One region of the Streptomyces stoeckheimensis genome, then DNA from elsewhere that is predicted to be linked to it. Evidence: riboswitches for the same ligand, from Rfam matches in the RefSeq annotation. Region 1 holds a riboswitch; each other region holds the start of a gene.
What was found. A riboswitch is a leader RNA that binds a small molecule or an ion and turns the genes downstream of it on or off. The one in region 1 is predicted to bind cobalamin.

Region 2: linked by a shared signal. The riboswitch ahead of metE (5-methyltetrahydropteroyltriglutamate--homocysteine S-methyltransferase) and the one ahead of ACE1OC_RS12865 (energy-coupling factor ABC transporter permease) in region 1 are both predicted to bind cobalamin.
Region 3: linked by a shared signal. The riboswitch ahead of ACE1OC_RS07070 (ribonucleoside triphosphate reductase) and the one ahead of ACE1OC_RS12865 (energy-coupling factor ABC transporter permease) in region 1 are both predicted to bind cobalamin.

The regions. Positions count from the first base shown of each region.
Region 1 is NZ_CP169550.1:2,873,207-2,880,271, forward strand. Features, by position in the region: gene ACE1OC_RS12850 (winged helix-turn-helix transcriptional regulator) at 135-1,016, opposite strand; gene ACE1OC_RS12855 (MFS transporter) at 1,155-2,411, shown strand; gene ACE1OC_RS12860 (flavodoxin family protein) at 2,421-3,137, opposite strand; cobalamin riboswitch at 3,420-3,614, shown strand; gene ACE1OC_RS12865 (energy-coupling factor ABC transporter permease) at 3,643-4,338, shown strand; gene ACE1OC_RS12870 (energy-coupling factor ABC transporter substrate-binding protein) at 4,347-4,682, shown strand; gene cbiQ (cobalt ECF transporter T component CbiQ) at 4,687-5,436, shown strand; gene ACE1OC_RS12880 (energy-coupling factor ABC transporter ATP-binding protein) at 5,433-6,266, shown strand; gene ACE1OC_RS12885 (PadR family transcriptional regulator) at 6,429-6,983, shown strand; gene ACE1OC_RS12890 (EF-hand domain-containing protein) at 7,029-7,065, opposite strand, start outside.
Region 2 is NZ_CP169550.1:7,608,700-7,615,764, reverse strand. Features, by position in the region: gene ACE1OC_RS34565 (nucleobase:cation symporter-2 family protein) at 1-1,218, opposite strand, end outside; partial or broken gene ACE1OC_RS34560 (solute carrier family 23 protein) at 1,285-1,815, shown strand; gene metE (5-methyltetrahydropteroyltriglutamate--homocysteine S-methyltransferase) at 1,868-4,189, opposite strand; cobalamin riboswitch at 4,362-4,588, opposite strand; partial or broken gene ACE1OC_RS34550 (FCD domain-containing protein) at 4,692-5,051, opposite strand; partial or broken gene ACE1OC_RS34545 (aldehyde dehydrogenase family protein) at 5,049-5,327, shown strand; gene ACE1OC_RS34540 (DUF1269 domain-containing protein) at 5,469-5,960, shown strand; gene ACE1OC_RS34535 (hypothetical protein) at 6,158-6,490, shown strand; gene ACE1OC_RS34530 (M1 family metallopeptidase) at 6,769-7,065, opposite strand, start outside.
Region 3 is NZ_CP169550.1:1,492,397-1,499,461, forward strand. Features, by position in the region: gene ACE1OC_RS07045 (aminotransferase class V-fold PLP-dependent enzyme) at 1-206, opposite strand, end outside; gene ACE1OC_RS07050 (LysR substrate-binding domain-containing protein) at 245-559, opposite strand; partial or broken gene ACE1OC_RS07055 (LysR family transcriptional regulator) at 690-809, opposite strand; gene ACE1OC_RS07060 (YybH family protein) at 765-1,124, shown strand; gene ACE1OC_RS07065 (anaerobic ribonucleoside-triphosphate reductase activating protein) at 1,138-1,758, opposite strand; gene ACE1OC_RS07070 (ribonucleoside triphosphate reductase) at 1,755-3,533, opposite strand; cobalamin riboswitch at 3,576-3,718, opposite strand; gene ACE1OC_RS07075 (glycoside hydrolase family 71 protein) at 3,820-5,535, opposite strand; gene ACE1OC_RS07080 (hypothetical protein) at 5,825-6,277, shown strand; gene ACE1OC_RS07085 (NADP-dependent isocitrate dehydrogenase) at 6,396-7,065, opposite strand, start outside.

The sequences.
Region 1 (7,065 bases):
CCCACAGGGAGCGCCGGTTGCCGTGCGCCGGCATCCCGCCGGACCCCTTGAGCAGGGCGGCCAGGTGCGTCCGCACCTGCCTGCGAGATCGGCTCTGACGCCCGCCTGTGACGGAACCCCGCGACGACGCGATGTCAGTCCTCCGCGGCCAGGCGCCGCACCTCGGCCAGCGCCTCGTTCACCGCTGCCGGGATGTCCGTCACCGGAAAGCGCGCGTGCCGCACCGTGCCGTCACGGTCGACGACCAGCACGGTCCGCTTCAGTCGCAGCAGTTGTCCGGCACGAAAGGTGGGCAGGCGCAGGGCGGTGGCGAGGTGGAGGTCGACGTCGGAGAGGAGGGTGAAGGGGATGCCCTCCTGGCTCGCGAACACGCGCTGTTCGTCGGGGCGTTGGGTGCTGACGCCGCGCACCTCCGCACCCGCGGCGCGGAAGTCCTCGTAGGCGTCCCGGAAGAGCCGGTTCTCCAGCGTGCAGCCGACGGTGCCGGGGATGCGCGACCAGCCCTCCGGTAGGGGGCTGGGGCTCCCCGTCGCCGGATAGCAGAACAGGACGGTGGCCACGCTGTCGGCCACCGGGTCAACCGGCGCGCCGTCTCGGTGACCGGACAGCCGCAGGCGCGGCAGCCGCCGGCCCGTCAGGTCCGCGACGCGCCGTGCCTCCGCGCTCGTCTCGCCGGCGGTGCCGCTGAGAGAGCCGTCGCCGAGGAGCCAGCGGTCGGCCCAGTCCTGCATCGACAGCAGGACCGGCAGCAGCCCCCGGCCGCTCTCGGTCAGCCGGTACTCGTGCCGCGTCGGCCGCTCCTGGTACGGGACCTTCTCCAGCACTCCCGTCTCCACCAGGTGCGCCAGGCGCTCGGCGAGGACCTTCCGGGAGATGCCCAGCTCCTCCTGGAGCGCGTCGAACTTGTGGTGTCCTCGGGCGGCCTCCCGGATCAGGAGCAGGCTCCACCAGTCGCCGACCACCGCCGCGGCTTGCGCGATCGCGCAGGCGGCGTCCCGCTCGGGGATCGACCTCATCACTACGTCTCCACTTCTGCGCGCACGGCGGCCGTTCGCCGGGACCATCTTGCGCCATGGGGTCAGTTCCGGATAGAAACTCACCTGGAACGAGTGAGTTCCCAAAAGAGACTGACAAGACCCGGGGGTGGGCTCCGCATGAGCGGAACACAGGCGATCCAAGAGCACGACCGACGCGACGACGAAGGGGAGACCTCATCGCCGGGCGTCTTCTGGCGCTTCTGGGCCGCCGCCACGGTCAGCGGCGCAGGCACCGCCGTCACCGTCCTCGCCCTGCCGCTCGTCGCCCTCACCGTTCTGGACGCCACCGCTTTCCAGGTCGCCCTGCTCGCCGCCGCCGGGCAGGTCTCCTGGCTGCTGCTCAGCCTCCCGGCCGGCGTCCTCGCGCAGCGCGTGCCGCTGCGCCGACTCCAGGTCACGCTGGACCTCGTACGGTTCGCGGCGCTCGGATCGCTGCCGCTCGCCTGGTGGATCGGCACGCTCACGTATCCGCACCTGCTGTTCGCGGCGCTCGTCACCGGCTCGGCGACCGTGCTGTTCGACATCGGCAACTCGACCTTCCTGCCCGCCGTCGTCCCGGCCCGGCAGCTGGCCGCCCGCAACAGCGTCATGTCGGGCACGCACGCCGTCACCGACACCGGCGGCCCCTCCCTCGGCGGCGTCCTGATCGGTGCGACGGGCCCGGTCGGCGCGATCGTCGTGGACGCCGCCAGCTACCTGGCCTCCGCCGTGCTCTTGCGCACCCTCCCCGAGAGCCGCCCCGCACCCCGCACCGGCGAGAGCGCGCTGCGGCTGATGCGCGCGGGATGGCGGTACGTCACCAAGCACCCGGTCATGCGCCCCTGCATGATCTGGGCGACCGCCGCCAACTTCCTCAACGCGGCCCTCGTCACCCTCACCCCCCTCTACCTGGTCCGCGGAGCCGGCCTCGACTCCGTGCAGCTCGGTCTCGTCCTTGCCATGGACGGGGTCGGCGCGCTCGCCGGCGCCGCCGTCGCGGTCCGCGTGACCACACGCCTCGGCACCGCACGGGGCATCATCCTGGCCGATCTGACGGGCGGCGCGCTGCTCCTGCTCGCCCCGCTGACCACGTCGGCGGGGGACGCGTACTGGTTCGCCCTGGGCAACGCCGGCTTCGCCTTCGGCACCGTCATCGGCTCGATCACCACCCGCACCTACCGGCAGACGCAGTCGCCCCCGGAACTGCTGTCCCGCGTGATGGCCACGGTCCGTTTCGTCTCCTGGGGCGCGCTGCCCCTCGGCGCGCTCACCGCCGGCCTCCTCGCCACCCACTTCGGCGCCCGTACCGCGCTCTGGACCGTCTGCGCCGCCGCCCTCCTACCCCCGCTCTACCTCTTCTCCACCAAGGTGGGCCGCCACCGCGACCTCATCTGACGGCCTAGCTCAACGGTGCTCGGGGTTCTCGAAGTCGAACCGGCAGCCGGCGTCCCACTCGGAGCGCTGGTTTCCGTGGGCGGGGATGCCACCGGTGTCCTTGAGCATCCTCGCCAGGTGGAGCTGGTTCCAGGTCATGAAGGTCGTGTTGCGGTTCGTGAAGTCGTTGTCCGGCCCGCCGGAGCCGGGGTCGAGGTACGACGGGCCCGGGCCGGCCTCGCCGACCCAGCCCGCGTCCGCCTGCGGCGGAATGACGTATCCGAGGTGCTGGAGGCTGTACAGGACGTTCATCGCGCAGTGCTTGGCGCCGTCCTCGTTGCCGGTGATCAGGCAGCCGCCCACGCGGCCGTAGTAGGCGTACTGGCCGAGCTCGTTGAGGATCGACGAGCAGGCGTACAGGCGCTCGATCACCTTCTTCATGACCGAGGAGTTGTCACCCAGCCATACGGGCCCGGCCAGCGTGAGGATGTCCGCGGCCATGACCTTGGAGTAGATGACCGGCCACTCGTCGGTCTCCCAGCCGTGGTCCGTCATGTCCGGCCAGACGCCGGTCGCGATGTCGAGGTCCACTGCCCTGAGGACCTCGACCTGGACACCCTGGCGCTGCATGATGCCGGTGCTGATGTCGATCAGGCCCTGCGTGTGGCTCCGTTCCGGCGACCGCTTGAGGGTGCAGTTGATCACCACGGCACGCAGGTCGTCATGAGACATGGCCTTGTCAGTCATCGTCGTGCTCCTCCGGTAGCCACCCGCCCAGACTCACCGGCACACGGCAGGCCCGCCACCCGGCCGCACCCGTCCGGGTCGTCCGGGTGAAACAGCACGGCCGGAATAGTGCGGCGACGCGGGACAGCCCGCCTTCGGCGGTCACGGAGCTGTGGAACTCCCTTTTCAGCCCGGGGCATTGAGGCGGACGGCGACGGCGCCGACACGCGGCGTGACGCACAAGCGGAATCCGGTCACCGCTCGGCGCGATTGGGGCGGGTTGTTCCCGGTCCGTGCGGCCGACTAGGGTCAGCGGGCCTTGGTGTTCGGGAAACCGGTGGGAAACCGGTGCGGCCCTCGCCACTGTGATCGGGAAGTCCGGCTCCACTCCTGCGGGAAAGCCACTGGGCTGCGCGGGAGGTTCCGCGCTGCCCGGGAAGGCGGAGCATGGACGTCAACCCGTGAGCCAGGAGACCGGCCGGGGCGCGTTGTCCATCCACGAGGTGCTGGAGAGGTCTCCCTACTCATGCATATAGCCGAGGGGTTCCTGCCCCCTTTGCACGCGGTCGCCTGGGGCGCCGTGTCCGCCCCCTTCGTCGTCCACGGCGTCCGCTCGCTCACCCGCGAGGTGAAGGCCAACCCGGAGAGCACGCTGCTGCTCGGTGCGTCCGGGGCCTTCACCTTCGTCCTGTCCGCCCTGAAGATCCCTTCGGTGACGGGCAGTTGCTCGCACCCCACCGGCACCGGGCTCGGGGCGATCCTGTTCCGGCCGCCGATCATGGCGGTGCTCGGCACGATCACCCTGCTGTTCCAGGCCCTGCTGCTGGCGCACGGCGGGCTCACCACCCTCGGCGCCAACGTCTTCTCTATGGCCATCGCCGGCCCGTGGGCGGGCTACGCCGTCTACCGGCTCCTGCGGAAGTCCGGACTCCCGCTGATGGTGACCGTGTTCTTCGGCGCCTTCTTCGCCGATCTGGTCACCTACTGCGTCACCAGCGTGCAGCTCGCCCTGGCCTTCCCTGACCCGGCCTCCGGAATCGCGGGCTCGCTCGCGAAGTTCGGCGGGATCTTCGCGGTCACGCAGATCCCGCTGGCCGTGAGCGAGGGGCTGCTGACCGTCCTGGTGATGCGGCTGCTGATGGCGTCGAGCAAGTCGGACCTGGTCCGGCTGGGCGTCGCCAAGCTGACGGCCCCCCGTACCGGAGAGAAGGCGGCGGCCTGATGAACGGCATGTCCAAGAACGCGAAGATCAACACCCTGCTGCTGCTCCTGGTGGCGGCGCTGGCCGTCCTGCCGATCGCCCTGGGGCTGGGCGAGGGCAAGGAGGAGCCCTTCACCGGCGCCGACGCGCAGGCGGAGGCGGCGATCACCGAGCTGAAGCCGGACTACGAGCCCTGGTTCTCCCCGCTGTACGAGCCCCCCTCCGGCGAGGTCGAGTCCGCGCTGTTCGCCTTGCAGGCGGCGCTGGGCGCGGGCGTCCTCGCGTACTACTTCGGGGTCCGCAAGGGCCGCCGCCAGGGTGCGGCCGCCGCCGCGGCCGCTCCCGCCGCCGCACCGGAGGCGTAGCCGGGTGCTGCCGATCGACGTGGCCGCGCACGGCAGTCGCTGGCGCGGCCGGCACCCGCTGGAGAAGGCCCTGCTCGGGATCGGGCTGACGGTCACCGCCGTGTGCCTGCCGCCCTGGCCGGGCGGGCCGCTGGTGGCCGCCGCCACCCTCGCCGTGCTGCTCGGCCCGGCCGGGGTGGCTGGCCGGCAGCTCTGGCGGGCCTTCCGGATCCCGCTCGGCTTCTGCTTCACCGGGGCGCTGCCCCTGCTGTTCGCGGTCGGCGGCCCGGCGGGGCCGGTGTCCCTGGCCCCCGACGGCCCCCGGCTCGCCGCCGAACTGCTGCTGCGCACCTCGGCGGCCTCGCTCGGGCTGCTGCTGTTCGCCTTCACCACCCCGGTCTCCGACGTACTGCCCCGGCTGGTCCGGGCCGGGGTGCCGGCCCCCGTGGTGGACGTGGCCCTGGTCATGTACCGGATCGGCTTCCTGCTGCTCGACTCCATGGCCCAGGTCCGCCGGGCCCAGGCCGCCCGGCTCGGGCACACCGGCCGGGCGGCGCTGTGGCGTTCCCTGGCCGGACTGGCCGCCACCTCCTTCGTACGGGCCTTCGACCGCGCGGCCAAGCTCCAGGCGGGTCTGGCCGGACGCGGCTACGACGGCGCGCTGCGGGTCCTCGTACCGGAGGCGGCCCTGTCGTGGCGCTTCCTGACGGCCACCGCCGGCCTGCTGGCGGCCCTGATCACCCTGACCCTCACCCTGAAGGGGCTGTACTCGTGAACCCGTCACTGAACCCGGTGGTGGAACTGTCCGGCGCGGGCTACGCCTACGAGGACGGCCCGGCGGTCCTGACCGGCGTCGACTTCGCCATCGCGCCGGGCCGGGCGCTGGCCCTGCTGGGCCGCAACGGCAGCGGCAAGACCACGCTGATGCGGCTGCTGAGCGGCGGCCTGCGGCCCGGCGCGGGATCGCTGTGGCTGGACGGCACGGAGGTCTCGTACGACCGGGCCGGACTGACCCGGCTGCGCACGTCCGTCCAGCTGGTGGTGCAGGACCCCGACGACCAGCTGTTCGCGGCTTCGGTCGAACAGGACGTCTCCTTCGGCCCGATGAACCTGGGACTGTCCGCTCCGGAGGTCCGCGCCCGCGTGGACGCGGCCCTCGCCGCCCTGGACATCACCCGGCTCCGGGACCGCCCCACCCACCTGCTCTCCTACGGCCAGCGCAAGCGCGCGGCGATCGCGGGGGCGGTGGCGATGGCTCCGCGGGTGCTGATCCTGGACGAGCCGACGGCCGGCCTGGACCCGGACGGCCAGGAGCGGCTCCTCGACGTCCTCGCGGGACTGCGCGCCTCCGGCACGACGGTGGTCATGGCCACCCACGACGTGGACCTGGCGGTCCGCTGGGCCGACGACGCGGCGGTCCTCACCCCGGCGGGCATCCGCTTCGGTCCGGCGGAGGCCCTCCTCTCGGAGCCGGCCCTCCTGACCGAGGCGGGCCTGCGCCAGGCCTGGTCCCCGGCGGTGGCCGCGCTGTTGCGGGCCCACGGCCTGCTCGCTCCCGACGCCCCCGGCCCCCGCAACCCGGAGGCGCTGGCCGCCTGGCGGTAGCTCGCCGGAGGGGCTGGACGGCGAGGCCGGGACGGCCTGCCGGCCGGACGGGGACCGGGTCGCCGTCGCCACCGTCGAAAGGGCGGCTCGGACGAACCCGTGGCCCTCGCCCTGGAGAAGGGCATCGCGGTCCTCGATCTGCCGCAAACCTAGGATGGCCGCATGTCGCTCCCGCACGCCATCCTCACCGCCCTGCTCGAGAAGCCCTCGTCGGGGCTGGAGCTGACCCGGCGGTTCGACAAGTCGATCGGGTACTTCTGGTCCGCGACGCACCAGCAGATCTACCGCGAGCTCGGCCGGTTGGAGGAGTCGGGGCTGATCCGGGCGCTGCCCAGCGAGGGTCCCGCGCGCGGGCAGAAGAAGGAGTACGAGGTGCTGCCCGCCGGGAGCGGGGAGCTGGCGCGGTGGGTCGGGGAGCGTCAGGACCCCAAGGCGGTGCGGGATCCCCTGCTGCTGCGGATCCGGGCGGCCGCGGTGGTCGGACCGCAGGGGCTGGCCGCCGAGCTGCGGCGGCATCTGGAGCTGCACCGGGCCCAGTTGGCCGTGTACGAGGGCATCGAGGAGAAGGATTTCCCGGCCGGCCGGGACTCCGACGAGGACCGGCTGCGGCGTGTCGTGCTGCACGCGGGAACCGGGCTGGAGACCTTCTGGCTGCGCTGGCTGGAGGAGGCCCTCGCCGAGGTGGAGGGCATGACCGGCGGGCCGCGCCGGGCCTGACGCGCGCCCCCGGCCCGACAGGGGGCCAGGGGGCGGCGCGGATGCCTACTTGTTCAGGGAGGCCCAGAACTCGTCGAAGCTC
Region 2 (7,065 bases), 4.7 Mb from region 1:
TCCCGCCGTGATGCCCGACCCCAGCACCAGGGCGACGGGCGCGGGGAGCCGCTCGTAGAAGTCGGCCGATGCGACGGGGAAGAGACCGAAGGCGAGGGCGACGGACACGATGATGCCGTTGTGCCCGGTGGCGAGGGAGGCCTTGGCCAGGGTCCGGATCCCGGCGACGGTGATCGAGCCGAAGAAGACGACCGCCGCCCCGCCGAGCACGGGCAGCGGCACGAGCGCGACGAGCGAGCCCAGGACCGGCACGAGGCCCATGAGGGCCAGGATCGCCCCGCACAGGGTGACCGCGTACCGGCTGCGGATGCGGCTGATCGCGACCAGGCCGACGTTCTGCGCGTAGGCGGTGCTCACGAAGGCCCCCAGAACACCGCCGAGTGCGGTGCCCAGGCCCTGGGCGCGCAGGCTGCCCGCGATGACGCGGGCGTCGACCGGTCGGTCGACCACCGATCCCACCGCGACCAGGGACGCGGTGGATTCCGTCATGGAGACGAGCATCACGACGAGCATGGTGGCGATGACCGGCACCTCGAACTGCGGGGCACCGAAGGCGAACGGTTCCGGGAGCGCGAACAGCGGTGCCTGGGAGAGGGCTTGGAACTCGACCTTGCCCATCGGCACCGCGGCCGCCGTGCCGGCGATGAGACCGAGCAGGATGGCCACCCGTTGCAGGAAGCGTCCGCTGAGGAGCCGGTGGAGGAGGAGCGTGACGGCGAGGGTTCCGGCGGCGAGCGCGAGGTTGGACGGCGATCCGTAGCCGGAGGCCCCGGGTTCGCCGCCCCGGGCCCATTCCCCGGCCACCGGCAGCAGCGAGAGTCCGACCAGCGTGATGACGGAGCCGCTGACGACGGGCGGGAAGAAGCGCAGGAGCCGGCAGAAGGCCGGGGCCAGGAGGAAGCAGACGAGCCCGGCGACGAGGGTGGCGCCGAACACCAGGGGCAGGGTGTCCTGCCCCCGTGACACGGAGGCGGCCAGGACCGGTGACACGACGGCGAAGGAGACGCCGTTGGTGACGGGCAGTCCGGCCCCGACACCCCAGAAGCGCAGGGTCTGGGCCACGGCGGCCAGGCCGGCGACGACCAGGCTCGCGGCCAGCAGCGCGGTGAGCTGCGCCGCGGTCAGGCCCAGGGCGCCGCCGATGATCAGCGGGGGCGCCGCGAGGCCCGCGTACATGCTGGCCACGTGCTGCAGGGCGGCGGGGACCATCCGCCGCATGGGCAGCACCTCGTCCGCGGGATGGACGGGGCGGGGCGAAGTGGAGCGTTCGGGTCTGGATTCGGGCGTACCCTCGCCGCGGCGCTGCGCGCGGACGGCCTGGGCACCGCGCTGAGCCCCCTCTTCAACGGATTCGCCGCCAGCGCCTTCGCGCAGAACGTCGGCCTGGTCGCCATCACCAAGGTCCGCAGCCGCTACGTCGTGGCCGCGAGCGGCGGCATCCTCATCCTGCTGGGCCTGTGCCCGTTCCTCGCCTCGGTCGTCTCGCTGGTGCCGCAGCCCGTCCTCGGCGGCGTCGGCCTCGCCCTGTTCGGCACGGTGGCCGCCAGCGGCATCCAGACCCTCGCGCAGGCCGGCCTGGAACGCGGTGACAACGTCCTCATCGTCGCCATCAGCCTCGGCATCGGTGTGATCCCGATGGCCAGCGAGGGCTTTTACCACGGCTTCCCCGAGAGCATGCGCATCATCCTCGACTCCGGCATCAGCACCGGCTGCGTCGCCGCGGTGCTGCTCAACCTCGCCTTCAACCACATCGGCCGCAGCGACAAGGACGACGCCCCGGAAAGGGAGCCCGCCTCCGCCGTGTCCGTGCACTGACGCAGGCCGGCCGGCGCACGGGCATCCCGTACGCCGGCCGTCCTGCGGGGAATCAGGCGTTCGGCCGGATTTCCGAACGCACCCGGCGGGCCGCTTCGACGAGGTGCTCCAGCGAGTCCTTCGTCTCGGGCCAGCCGCGGGTCTTCAGCCCGCAGTCGGGATTGACCCAGAGGCGTTCGGCGGGGATCGCCCCGAGTCCCCTGCGCAGCAGGGTCGCCGCTTCACCGGCCGAGGGGACGCGGGGAGAGTGGATGTCCCAGACTCCGGGGCCGACCTCGCGCGGGTAGCCCGCGCCGGCGAGCTCGTCCGCGACCTGCATGTGGGAGCGGGCCGCCTCCAGGCTGATGACGTCGGCGTCGAGGTGCTCGATGGCCTCGACGATGTCCCCGAACTCCGCGTAGCACATGTGGGTGTGGATCTGGGTGTCCGGTCGGACGCCGCTGGTGGTGAGGCGGAAGGATTCCGTGGCCCACGCCAGGTAGTCGGCGTGGTCGGCGGCGCGCAGCGGCAGCGTTTCGCGCAGGGCGGGCTCGTCGACCTGGATGACCGACGTACCGGCCGCTTCCAGGTCGTCGACCTCGTCGCGCAGGGCGAGTCCGACCTGGCGCGCGGTCTCGCCGAGGGGCTGGTCGTCGCGTACGAAGGACCAGGCGAGCATGGTGACCGGACCGGTCAGCATGCCCTTGACCGGCTTGGCCGTCTGCTGCTGAGCGTACGTGGTCCAGCGGACGGTCATCGGGTCGGGACGGGAGACGTCCCCGGCGAGGACCGGCGGGCGGACGTAGCGGGTGCCGTAGGACTGGACCCAGCCGTGCTGGGTGGCGAGGTATCCGGTGAGCTGCTCGGCGAAGTACTGGACCATGTCGTTGCGTTCGGGCTCGCCGTGCACGAGCACGTCGAGGCCCGTCTTCTCCTGGAAGGAGACGACCTCGCGGATCTCGGCGCGGATCCGCTCCTCGTAGGCCGCCGTGTCGATGCGTCCGGCGCGCAGGTCGGCGCGGGCGGTGCGCAGCTCCGTGGTCTGCGGGAAGGAGCCGATGGTGGTGGTGGGAAGCAGCGGCAGGCCTAGGTGGGCGCGCTGGGCGGCGGCCCGTTCGGCGTAGGGCTGGGCGCGGTGTCCGTCGGCCTCGGTGATCGCTGCGGTGCGGGCACGGACGGCCGGGTCGTGGGTGATCCGGGAGGCGGTACGGGAGGCCAGGTCGGCCCGGTTCGCGGCGAGTTCGGCGGCGATCGCGTCGGTGCCCCCGGCCAGTCCGCGGGCCAGCGTGCTGATCTCGGTGGCCTTCTGTCGGGCGAAGGCGAGCCAGCGCCGGACCTGCGGATCGGTGTCCCGCTCGGCGTCGGCGTCGATCGGGACGTGCAGCAGGGAGCAGGAGGCGGCCACGTCGACCCGGCCGGCGAGGCCGAGCAGGGTGCCGAGGGTGGTCAGTGACTTCTGGTGGTCGTTGATCCAGATGTTGCGGCCGTTGACCACGCCCGCGACCAGGCGCTTGCCGGGGATGCCGCCGACCGCGGCGAGGTCGTCGAGGTTGGCCGCGGCCCGGTCGGTGAAGTCGAGGGCGAGGCCCTCCACGGGCGCCTTCGCCAGGACGTGCAGGGCGTCGCCGAGCCGGTCGAAGTAGGAGGCGACGAGCAGCTTGGGGCGCTCTGTGAGGCCGCCGAGTTCGCGGTAGGCGCGGGCCGCCGCGTTCAGTTCGGCCGGTGTGCGGTCCTGGACCAGGGCCGGTTCGTCGAGCTGGACCCATGCGGCGCCCGCCGCGCGCAGGTCCGCGAGGACCTGCGCGTAGACGGGGAGCAGCCGGTCGAGCAGGGTGAGCGGCTCGAAGCCGGCGGCCACGCCGGGCGCGGGCTTGGCGAGGAGGAGGTAGGTCACCGGTCCGACCAGGACCGGGCGGGCCGTGTGGCCGAGGGCCAGGGCCTCCTTCAACTCGGCCACCTGCCGGGCGGGTTCGGCGGTGAAGACGGTGTCGGGCCCGAGTTCGGGGACCAGGTAGTGGTAGTTGGTGTCGAACCACTTGGTCATTTCGAGCGGGGCCACGTCCTGGGTGCCGCGGGCCATCGCGAAGTAGCCGTCCAGGGCGTCCGCCGCGACGGCGGACCGGTGGCGGTCGGGGATGGCGCCGACCATGACCGTGGTGTCCAGGACGTGGTCGTAGTACGAGAAGTCGCCGGTCGGAACCTCGGTGATGCCGGCCCCGGCGAGCTGGGCCCAGTTGGTCCGGCGCAGGTCGCGGGCCGTGGCGCGGAGGGCATCGGCGGTGACGCGGCCCTTCCAGTAGCCCTCGACGGCCTTCTTCAGTTCCCGGTTCTGTCCCTGGCGGGGGTAGCCGTACACGGTGGCCCGTACGGGCGCGGCTGCGGACTCGGTGGTCACGGAACTCTCCTTCGCGAGCGTGTCTCCATGAACCCGGTGACGGGTCGCGGAGGCGAAGGGTGCCGGAACGGGCGGACCGCCGGGGTCGCGTACGGCCGGGTACGCGACGGGAGGATCCGCCTGAGGTGCACGCCGACCCGCCCACGAGGTCACCGGGAAACCGTGCGCGGTCGATCGCGCACGGGCAACGGGCAGGTCTTCGGACTCGCGGGCTCGCCTGCCGGTCTCCCGGCGGGCTCCTAATGGCCGTCGCTTCCCAGGACCGGTTCCGGTCCCAGTGCGTATGACGGCGGTCGTTCCCGCTCACCGCTGCGGGGCAGTCCCGGATTCCCACCGGGTTCCCTCTTACGACGCATCCCGCCTGGCGGACGGGGGCGAACCAGCTGCGAGGCCCACAGTAGGGCGGGCGGCCGCGGAATGAACACGACTTCCCACATGTCGGACGGTGAAATGAGACACGGTGGACCTCGGCCCGGCCGCGCGGCGCTCTGCGGCCGCCGGACTATTTCTCCCGCTCGTGGTACGTCTTGCGGGTGTGCTCCGTGTGCGCGCGCATGATCGCGGTGGCGGCCTCCCCGTCCCGGTCCGCGATCTTCGCGTGGAGCCGGGCGTTCGTCGCGACGGCGGTGTCCACGTCGTCGGCGGCGACGGCCCGCTCCCCCTGGGCGCACAGCTCTTCGAGCGCGGCGAGGGCCTCGGCGTCGGCGTGTGCGGCGGCCAGCCGGGCGGCTTCGACCTCCAGGAGCGTGCGGACCGTGAGGAGCTGGTCCGCCTCCTCCTCGGTCGGCTCGTGCACGAACGCCCCCTGGGCGGGCCGCAGATCGACCCATCCCTCGGTGCTCAGGCGCTGCAGCGCCTCCTGCTCGCCGCCATGAACGCCTCGAACGGCGCGCTCGTCGCCACCCTGTCGACGGACGACAAGGCGACCTACGACCGACTGGCACCGCAGATCCGCGCGTTCAAGGTCGGCCACGGCACACCCCGTTCCCGCGGGGACCGCGAAGAACTCTTCGGCGGCTTCGGCGCCTCGTGGCGCGGCGCGTTCGTCGGTGGAGAGCTGCTGGTCCGCGCGGTGACCCGGGGCCCGGCTGACGAACGCCTGCCGGGCAACTTCCCCGACTACCACCTCATGCCGTGAGCCCGAGTACCGCCGAACGGGCAAATGACGCTGACGGCTCGGCAGGTGACCAAGAGTCACCATCACCCTAATTGTGGTCGATTGTCCGAATGTGGGTTGTACTGGACGCCAAGCAACACCATCCATGAACTGGAGCGTTACGTGGCATCCACCACTCTCACCGTCTGGAAGTTTCCCACGCCCGAGGGGGCCCAGCAGGCGGAGTCCGTCCTGCTCGCCCTGCAGAAGGAACAGCTGATACAGGTGCACGACGCCGCGGTCGTCACCTGGCGCGAAGATGCCAAGAAGCCGAAGACCCAGCAGCTGAACAGCCTCACGGGAGCCGGTGCGCTCTCCGGCACCTTCTGGGGGATGCTCTTCGGACTCCTGTTCTTCGTGCCGCTGCTCGGCGCAGCCGTGGGTGCGGCGGCCGGGGCCATCGGCGGATCGCTGTCCGACGTCGGCATCGACGACCAGTTCATCGACGGGGTGAAGTCCGAGGTGAAGCCCGGGACTTCCGCGCTGTTCCTGCTCTCCTCCGACGCCGTGGTCGAGCGGGTGCGCAACGCCTTCCCGGGCGGCCAGGCGCAGCTGGTCCGCTCCAACCTCTCCGGTACGCAGGAGCAGCAGCTCCGCGAAGTCTTCGCGGCCTGAGCACGCACCACCCGAGTCGACTCCGCGGCCCGGGACCGGTGGACTCCTCCCCCGGTCCCGGGCGTAAGGAGCGGGCGACCCAGGCCGCCTCGGAGCTCTGCACCGGTCTCTCCCCCCTGAAGGGGGACCCAGCTGAAGCCCCAGATCCAGAAGATCGACGAGACCCTCGTCGCGGCCTCGGCCGGTGTCACGTGCCCGTGACCCCCACGAGGATCCGCGGCGCCTGCGGCATCCTGCTCGCGGCGGCCGCACTCGCCACGACGACCGGCTGTTCCTACTCCGACGGCAACGCTTCGGCCGGAGTGTCGGAGGCGGCCTCGGCCACCGCGGCCGCGAAGAAGAAGCTGGACGAGGACACGGTGGTCGTCACCGTGTCCGACGTGCCCGCCGGGCAGTCCAAGGACGCGAGCCGATGGCCGCGACCGCGTAGGAACTACGCCCTGCCGAGAGGAGGCGATCGCCCCATGGATCACAGTCCGAGTCCACTGAACCGGCCGCGCCGCGTCGCCTCGCCCTCCGCCGCGCTCTGAGCCGCACCTCAGCGTAGCCAGAGCTCTCTCCACCCTCCCCCGACGGCCCCTCGCGCTCTCCGCCCAGCATGAACGTCAACACCGCCCTCACCACCGCCACGACCACCGAAGAGCAGGCACAGACCCTGGCCGTCCTGCACGAGATCCCGACGAACTCCGCGATGTCAACAAGGACATGGACCGCCTGAACTCCCTGACCGAGGATCAGGTAGGTCAGGTCAGGTCCACCGTCGAGAACCGCAAGCTGACGGCGCTGACGCTGATGGCTCCAGGAAGCCCTAGACCGCGCCGGCAGGCGCGGGCAGCGGCGGGAGGGCCGGAGTGGAGAGCCAGGCCGCGAACAGGTCCTCCAGCGGTCCGGTCGCGAAGCGCGCCGCGTGCGCGGTGAACCCGGCCGTGGTGACCACGCCGTGGCGGTTCACGGTGGCCCACTCCCGCAGCATGCGGAAGAACGGGCCGTCGCCCAGCGCACAGCGGATCGCGTGCACGGCCAGCCCGCCGCGCTGGTAGAGGCGGTCGTCGAACATCAGCTTGCGTCCCGGGTCGGCCAGCAGGAGGTCCTGCGGCTGTCCGGA
Region 3 (7,065 bases), 1.4 Mb from region 1:
GCCTCCTGGACGGGGACGGGCACCGCGCCGAACGACCCGTGGTTCAGGTGGCCGACGTCGGGGGAGAGCCGGAACAGCTCCCGCCCGCCCGGGAATTCGGCGGGGCGGCGTATCGACCCGCTGCGTGAGGCGGCCCCGGCCTGCCCGGTGGCGTCGTCGGGGTCGACGCGGTCGGTGCGGTCGGTCGGCTCGGCGGGCTGGGTCACGTGGGACCTCCGTGTGTGCGGCGCGGCTGTCGGGACGATCATGCCCCGCCCCCCGTCGGAGCGACAGCCCCTCCTCCGGCCATCACGGGAGCGAAGGCCCGACGGCACCGCAGGAGCAGCTCCCGTACCGCGGGACCGCGGGTGTCGCGCCAGACCAGCGAGAGCAGGGCCGGGATCTCCCCGTCCTCGATGGTCCGGGCGGTGAGCCGGTCGCGGTAGGAATCGGCCATCGAGGCGCTCAGAACGGCGACCCCGAGGCCGCGCGCCGCGAGGTCCGCCACGGCATCGGCGGCGCCGGCCTCCAGGGCGATCGCGGGCCGCAGCCCCTGTCCTGCGCAGGCCTGGTCGAGCACCGGACGCAGCCCGGTGCCCGGGGCACGCAGATGACCGGGTACCCGCCGAGGTCGCGGAGGGTGACCGGTCCGCCACGGCCAGGGGGTGCCCTGCCGGGACCGCGACGACCAGGCGCTCGCTGACGAGGGTGAGGGCCTCCAGTCCGTCGGGGGTGGTGGCGGCGGTTCCCACGAGGGCGAGGTCGACGGAGCCGGCGCGCACGGCCTGCACCAGCCGGTCGGAGTTGTCCTCCAGCAGCGCGAGCTCCACGCCGGGGTGGGCCCGGTGAAAGGCCGCGAGGGCGTCGAAGAGGGGTTCCCGCCCGGGGAGCTGACGGTGGGCCGGGAGGCCATCCGGGTCCTGTGGCAGCAGGTCCTGGAACGGCGGCCCCGGTTCGAGCCCGAGCCGCCGCTGCCCACGCTGGTCAGCGACGGGATCGCGCTGACCTCCACGCCGCCGAGCGACGGCACGGGCGCCCGCGCCCAGGTGGTCCGCCGCCAGAGCGACGGAAGCTGGCTCCGCCTCCTGGACCAGCCCGAGTTCGCCCCCGCGCGGGCCGGGCGGGATCCGCAGGAGAGGGCCTGACGAGGCAATACACCTAGGCCGCCGGGGGGCGCACGGTCTGCCGGTGCGTCGGGGTCCCGCCCAGGTCCGCGAGCCAGTCGTCCAGGTCGGCCATGTCCGGAGCGTCCAGGAGGGCCGGGTCCACCGTGGTGCGGAGCTGGTGGGGAACCCCCGAGGCGAGCAGGAGGCGCAGACTGCGCTCCGCCGAGGCGGCCGCGTGGCCGACGCCGGTGACCCGTTCGTAGCGGCCGGGCGGAGCCTTGACGTCGAAGCCGACCCAGTCCAGCAGGTCCGCGTCCAGCAGCCGGGCCAGGCGCCGGGGGAAGGCTCCCCCGGTGTGGAGGCCGACCTCCAGGCCCAGCGCGCGGGCCTCCCGTACGGCCTGGGGCAGGCCGCGCTGGAGCAGCGGTTCCCCGCCCGAGAAGACGATCCCGTCGAGCAGCCCCGTCCGCCGGGCGAGGTGGCCGAGCACCTCGTTCCAGGAGACGGCGGCGGGGGCCCGGGCGGGCAGCAGGCCGGGGTTGTGGCAGTAGCCGCACCGCCAGGGGCAGCCCTGACAGAAGACGGTGGTGACCAGCCGGCCGGGCCAGTCGCAGGTGGACAGCCGGGACCAGCCGCCGATGCGGATGACGTCGCCGGCCCCTTCGCCGGTCACACCGCCGCCTTGAAGTGGACGCGCTCGGCGTGTTCGCCCTTCTTGCCGGTGTTGAAGGAGGACACCGGGCGGTGGTAGCCCATGACCCGGGTCCAGACCTCGCACGCCGCCCCGCACGTGGGGCAATGGGGCTGCTCCCCCGCCAGGTAGCCGTGGTCCGCGCAGATGGAGAAGGTCGGGGTCACCGTCAGGTACGGGAGCCGGAAGGTCTCCAGCGAGCGGCGGACCAGCGTGCGGCAGGCCTCCGCCGTCGGGATCCGCTCGGGGGTGTACAGGTGCAGGACGGTGCCGCCCGTGTACTTGCCCTGCAGTTCGTCCTGGCGTTCCAGCGCCTCGAAGGGGTCGTCGGTCCAGCCGACGGGCAGCTGCGAGGAGTTGGTGTAGTACGGGTTGGCGTCGGTGCCGGCCTGGAGGATGCCGGGGAAGCGGGCCCGGTCCTCCTTCGCGAAGCGGTACGTCGTGCCCTCGGCGGGTGTGGCCTCCAGGTTGTACAGGTGGCCGGTGCTCTCCTGGAAGTCGACCATCCGGGCCCGGACCCGGTCCAGGAGGCGGACGGCGAGGGCGTGCCCCTCGGGATCGGTGATGTCGTACGCGTCCCCGCTGAAGTTGCGGACCATCTCGTTGACGCCGTTGACCCCGATGGTGGAGAAGTGGTTACGCAGGGTGCCCAAGTACCGCTTGGTGTAGGGGAAGAGACCGCCGTCGATCAGGTTCTGGACGGTGATCCGCTTGAGTTCGAGGCTGTCCTTGGCGAGCTCGCACAGCCGGTCCACCTCGGCCAGCAGCCGCGTCTCGTCGCCCGCGCAAAGATGCCCGAGCCGGGCGCAGTTGAGGGTGACCACGCCGAGCGAGCCGGTCTGCTCGGCGCTGCCGAAGAGGCCGTTGCCGCGCTTGACCAGCTCGGTCAGGTCGAGCTGGAGCCGGCAGCACATGGAGCGGATCATGTGGGGTTCGAGCTCGGAGTTGATGAAGTTCTGGAAGTACGGGAGCCCGTACTTGGCGGTCATCGCGAAGAGCCGCTCGGCGTTCTCGCTCTCCCAGGGGAAGTCGCGGGTGATGTTGTAGGTCGGGATGGGGAAGGTGAACACCCGCCCGGCGGCGTCGCCTTGCGTCATCACCTCGATGTACGCCCGGTTGATCATGTCCATCTCGGCCTGGAGCTCGCCGTAGGTGAAGCCGGTCTCCTCCCCCGCGACCACCGGGATCTGCGCGCGCAGGTCCTCGGGGCAGGTCCAGTCGAAGGTGAGGTTGGTGAAGGGGGTCTGGGTGCCCCAGCGCGAGGGCACCTTGAGGTTGTGCACGAGCTCCTGGATGCACTGCCTGACCTGGTCGTACGTCATCGCGTCGAGGCGGACGTACGGGGCGAGGCAGGTGTCGAAGGAGGAGAAGGCCTGGGCGCCCGCCCATTCGTTCTGCAGGGTGCCGAGGAAGTTCACGATCTGGCCGACGGCCGAGGACAGGTGCTTGGGCGGGGCGGAGTCGATCTGGCCGGGGACCCCGTTGAAGCCCTCGGTGAGCAGGGTGCGCAGGGACCAGCCGGCGCAGTAGCCGGAGAGCATGTCCAGGTCGTGGAGGTGGAGGTCGCCCTCGCGGTGGGCGCGGGCCACGGCGGCGGGATAGACCTGCTCCAGCCAGTAGTTCGCGGTGACCTTGCCCGCGGCGTTGAGAATGAGTCCGCCGAGCGAATAGCCCTGGTTGGCGTTGGCGTTCACCCGCCAGTCCCGGCGGTCCAGGTATTCGGTCACGGTCTCTACGGCATCGACGACAGCAGTCACGGCAGCCCTCCCACGAGGCTCGGCACGGAAGAATGGCGGGCTTTACCGAAAGCCCGTGCCGGCAGGTGTCGGACTCGTCCGCCGTGGCGGACGTAACCGTTGCGGGGCAGTCCCGGATTCCCACCGGGTTCCCTGTTGCCTCGGTCGGGGAGAGGCCCCGCCGAACCGGCAGAGCCAACACTACATATAGATGTGACAGCAGAGCGCCACCACTACATATGGGGTGACGAAGGTCCCGGGGCAAGGGACTTCAGCCCCTACGGACCGGCCCCGGAGCCCTGCGGACTCAGCTCCGGCCGCTGGTGGCGGCGTAGTACTGGAGGTCCTGGACCTCCACCGTCCGGTCCACCCGGTAGCGCAGCTCCACCCGGGCCCCGGCCTTGCCGCCCCGCACCACGGACGCCGCGCCGACGCCCGGACCCAGGGGCAGCAGCTCGGAGTGGACCCCGGCCGGGGCCGCGTGCGCGTCCTCGGCCGCCCCCACGGTCGTACGGATGCTCGCGGGCGCGGTCAGGAAGCTCAGCACCTCCACCGTGTCCCGGGCCGCGGCGCTGCCGCCCCGCAGGGACATCACGAGGGACTGGCCGCCGCTCGGGTCCGCGGCGGCGAACTGGGTGCGCGAGCTCAGGTACAGCGTGTCTCGGACGATTTTCGGCCAGCCGCCCGTCTTGAACCGGGTGAGGTAGTAGGAGGAAAGGTCCAGGTAGGCATGGCCGTTGTGCAGGGAGGGCGCGAACTGGCTGCCCTCGCTGTAGTCGTTCCACGTGGTGAGTTGCACCCAGTCGGCCCCGTCCTCGATGGCGCGGTTCCATGTGGCGCGCAGGGTCGCGGTGTTGCCCGCCTCGTCGTAGATGCCCTGGTTGGGGCGGGCGTCCTGGACCGATACGGGCTGCATCCAGATCTTGCCCGCGGCGTGGGCGCGCCGGACGTCGCGCGTGGAGCTCTCCTGGCCGACGTAGCTGCGACTGCCCCACTCGGAGAATCCGTAGCTGATGGGCTCGAACTCACCGCTGTGCGCGCCGAAGTCGAGGAAGAGCGGGACGAAGGCGGTGCGGATGCCGTGCCGGGACTTCAAGGCGTCCATGACCCCGGTCCACCAGGCGACGCTCTTCTCCTCCGCCTTGAACGGCGAGACGACCAGCCGGCCGTCGGGGAGCCGGTGGGCGGACGGGGCCTTGCCGAGTTCCGCGAGGAGGTCGGCGAGCACGACCGGGTCGTCGGTGCCCAGGGAGGTCATGTCCGGCATCAGCATGACCTTGAAGGCCGGATCCACCGAACGGGCGGCTTCCATCAGGAGGTTGGAGCGTTCCCGGTTCTTCCCGGTCAGGGAGAGCAGGTCGAGGGTGAATCCGTCGATGCCGGCGGCGCGGGCCGTGCGGACCTCCTGCCGGAGGTTGACGAGCTCCCAGTCCCCGGCCTGGGGCGGGACGGGCAGCGGGCGGTCGCGGAGCAGGCCGCCGTAGCGCTCGTGCTTGCCGTTCTCGCCGTCCGGCTTCAGGTAGTTGCGGGTGTAGTAGTCGGCGTCGGCGCCGACGTTGTCCAGGGAGAGCGGGTACGGGGTGAAGTAGTGGGCGAAGACCAGCTTCTTGCCGGCGGCACCGGAGCGCAGGACGGCCGGCTGCGGCATGTCGAAGGGCAGGGCCCCCGTGGGGCGCACTGCGTCGCCCGAGCCGGCCCCCTGGGCCTTCGGGTCCGGGGCCTGCCCGCCGGGACTCTGCGGGGCGCTCGCGACCGGGCCGGTGGCGACGGGGCCGGTGGCGGTCGGCACGGGGCCGATGCCGGGGGTCCCGGGCAGGGTGTCCGCCGGGCCGGGTCCGGAGCGGGCCCGCGCGTCGGCGACGGTGCGCGGCTCCCAGGCGATGCCCGTCGCGGCGCAGACGCCGACGAGGAAGAAGGCGGAAAGGAAGAGGCTCAGCAGCGGTCTTCGGCGACGGAAGCCCGCACGGCGCCGGTGCGACGCGGGTCTCGCGCCCCGCCCTGCCCGATGCCGGTCCGCACTCATCCTGACCCCTCCCCCGTATGTGCCGCGCCATGCCCGTACATCGGGCGGCACAGCAGCAGTACAGCGGATTCCGGGCCCCCGGACAACCGTTCCCCGGGGGGCTGGGCCGCGGGAATGGACAAAGCCGCGTCGGGTGTACATCTCCTGCGATCATCGGGCGCCACGGGCTTTTCGCCGGAATAGGGAATTCCCCTGGCCATCCGATAGAACTGGCGCATAATCATCTGCATGCGGCTTGAAACAACACTCTTGCCGCAGCTGGTCACGCATGCAGGGGGGCATCGTGCCGATGAGGGATTCCAGAGGAGCCGGTACGTTCCCGGTGGCCTCCGCGGAGCTGTCCCGTCTTTTCACCGCCGTGCGGCGGGGCAAAGTGCTGACCGTCACCGGACGGTCCCGCGAGCCCCGGAGCCAATTGGTGCGGGAGATAGGGCAACGGCTCTCGTCCAATTTCTACGACGGCGTGGCCGTGGTGTCCATGGACCGCGTATTCGGGGTCCGCGACCTGACGGCCTCGCTGGGTTGCGTACCGGGCATGCCGTTCCTGCCGTGCGGGACGACGAACGCGGCGTCGTGGCTGGCGGAGCGCGACATGCTGCTCGTCCTCGACGGCTGCGAGCACCTCGCGTCCGAGGCCCTGGAGTGGCTGCGCGAGCTGCTCGCCGCGGCTCCCGGGCTGCGGGTGCTGGCCGCCGGGCCCGACCCGCTGGCCTTCGCTCCGGATCAGGTGCACCGGCTCTGACCGGACGCACGAACGGGTCCGCCCCGGCCGGCGATTGCCGACCGGGGCGGACCCGTGGATGCGGTGGACCTCAGTCCTGAGGGACCTCAGCCCTGGCTGACCTCAGTCCCGAGGGACCTCAGCCGAGGAGCGCGAGCGCCGCGTTCAGCGTCGCGGACGGCCGCATGATCGCCGAGGCCTTGGCGGCGTCGGGCTGGTAGTAGCCGCCGATCTCCGCTGGGGCGCCCTGGACGGCGATGAGCTCGCCGACGATCTTCTCCTCGGACTCGGCCAGCGTCTTGGCCAGCGGGTCGAAGGCGGCGGCCAGCTTCGGGTCCTCGGTCTGGCGCGACAGCTCCTGCGCCCAGTACAGGGCGAGGTAGAAGTGGCTGCCGCGGTTGTCGATGCCGCCCAGCTTGCGGCTCGGCGACTTGTCCTCGTTGAGGAAGGTGCCGGTCGCCCGGTCCAGGGTGTCGGCCAGCACCTGGGCGCGGGCGTTGCCGGTGGTGGTGGCGAGGTGCTCGAAGGAGACGGCCAGCGCGAGGAACTCGCCGAGGGAGTCCCAGCGGAGGTAGTTCTCCTTGACGAGCTGCTGGACGTGCTTCGGGGCGGAGCCGCCGGCGCCGGTCTCGAAGAGGCCGCCGCCGTTCATCAGCGGGACGACCGACAGCATCTTGGCGCTGGTGCCCAGCTCCAGGATCGGGAACAGGTCGGTCAGGTAGTCGCGCAGCACGTTGCCGGTCACCGAGATGGTGTCCTCGCCGCGGCGGATGCGCTCCAGGGAGTACGCGGTGGCCTCGACCGGGGAC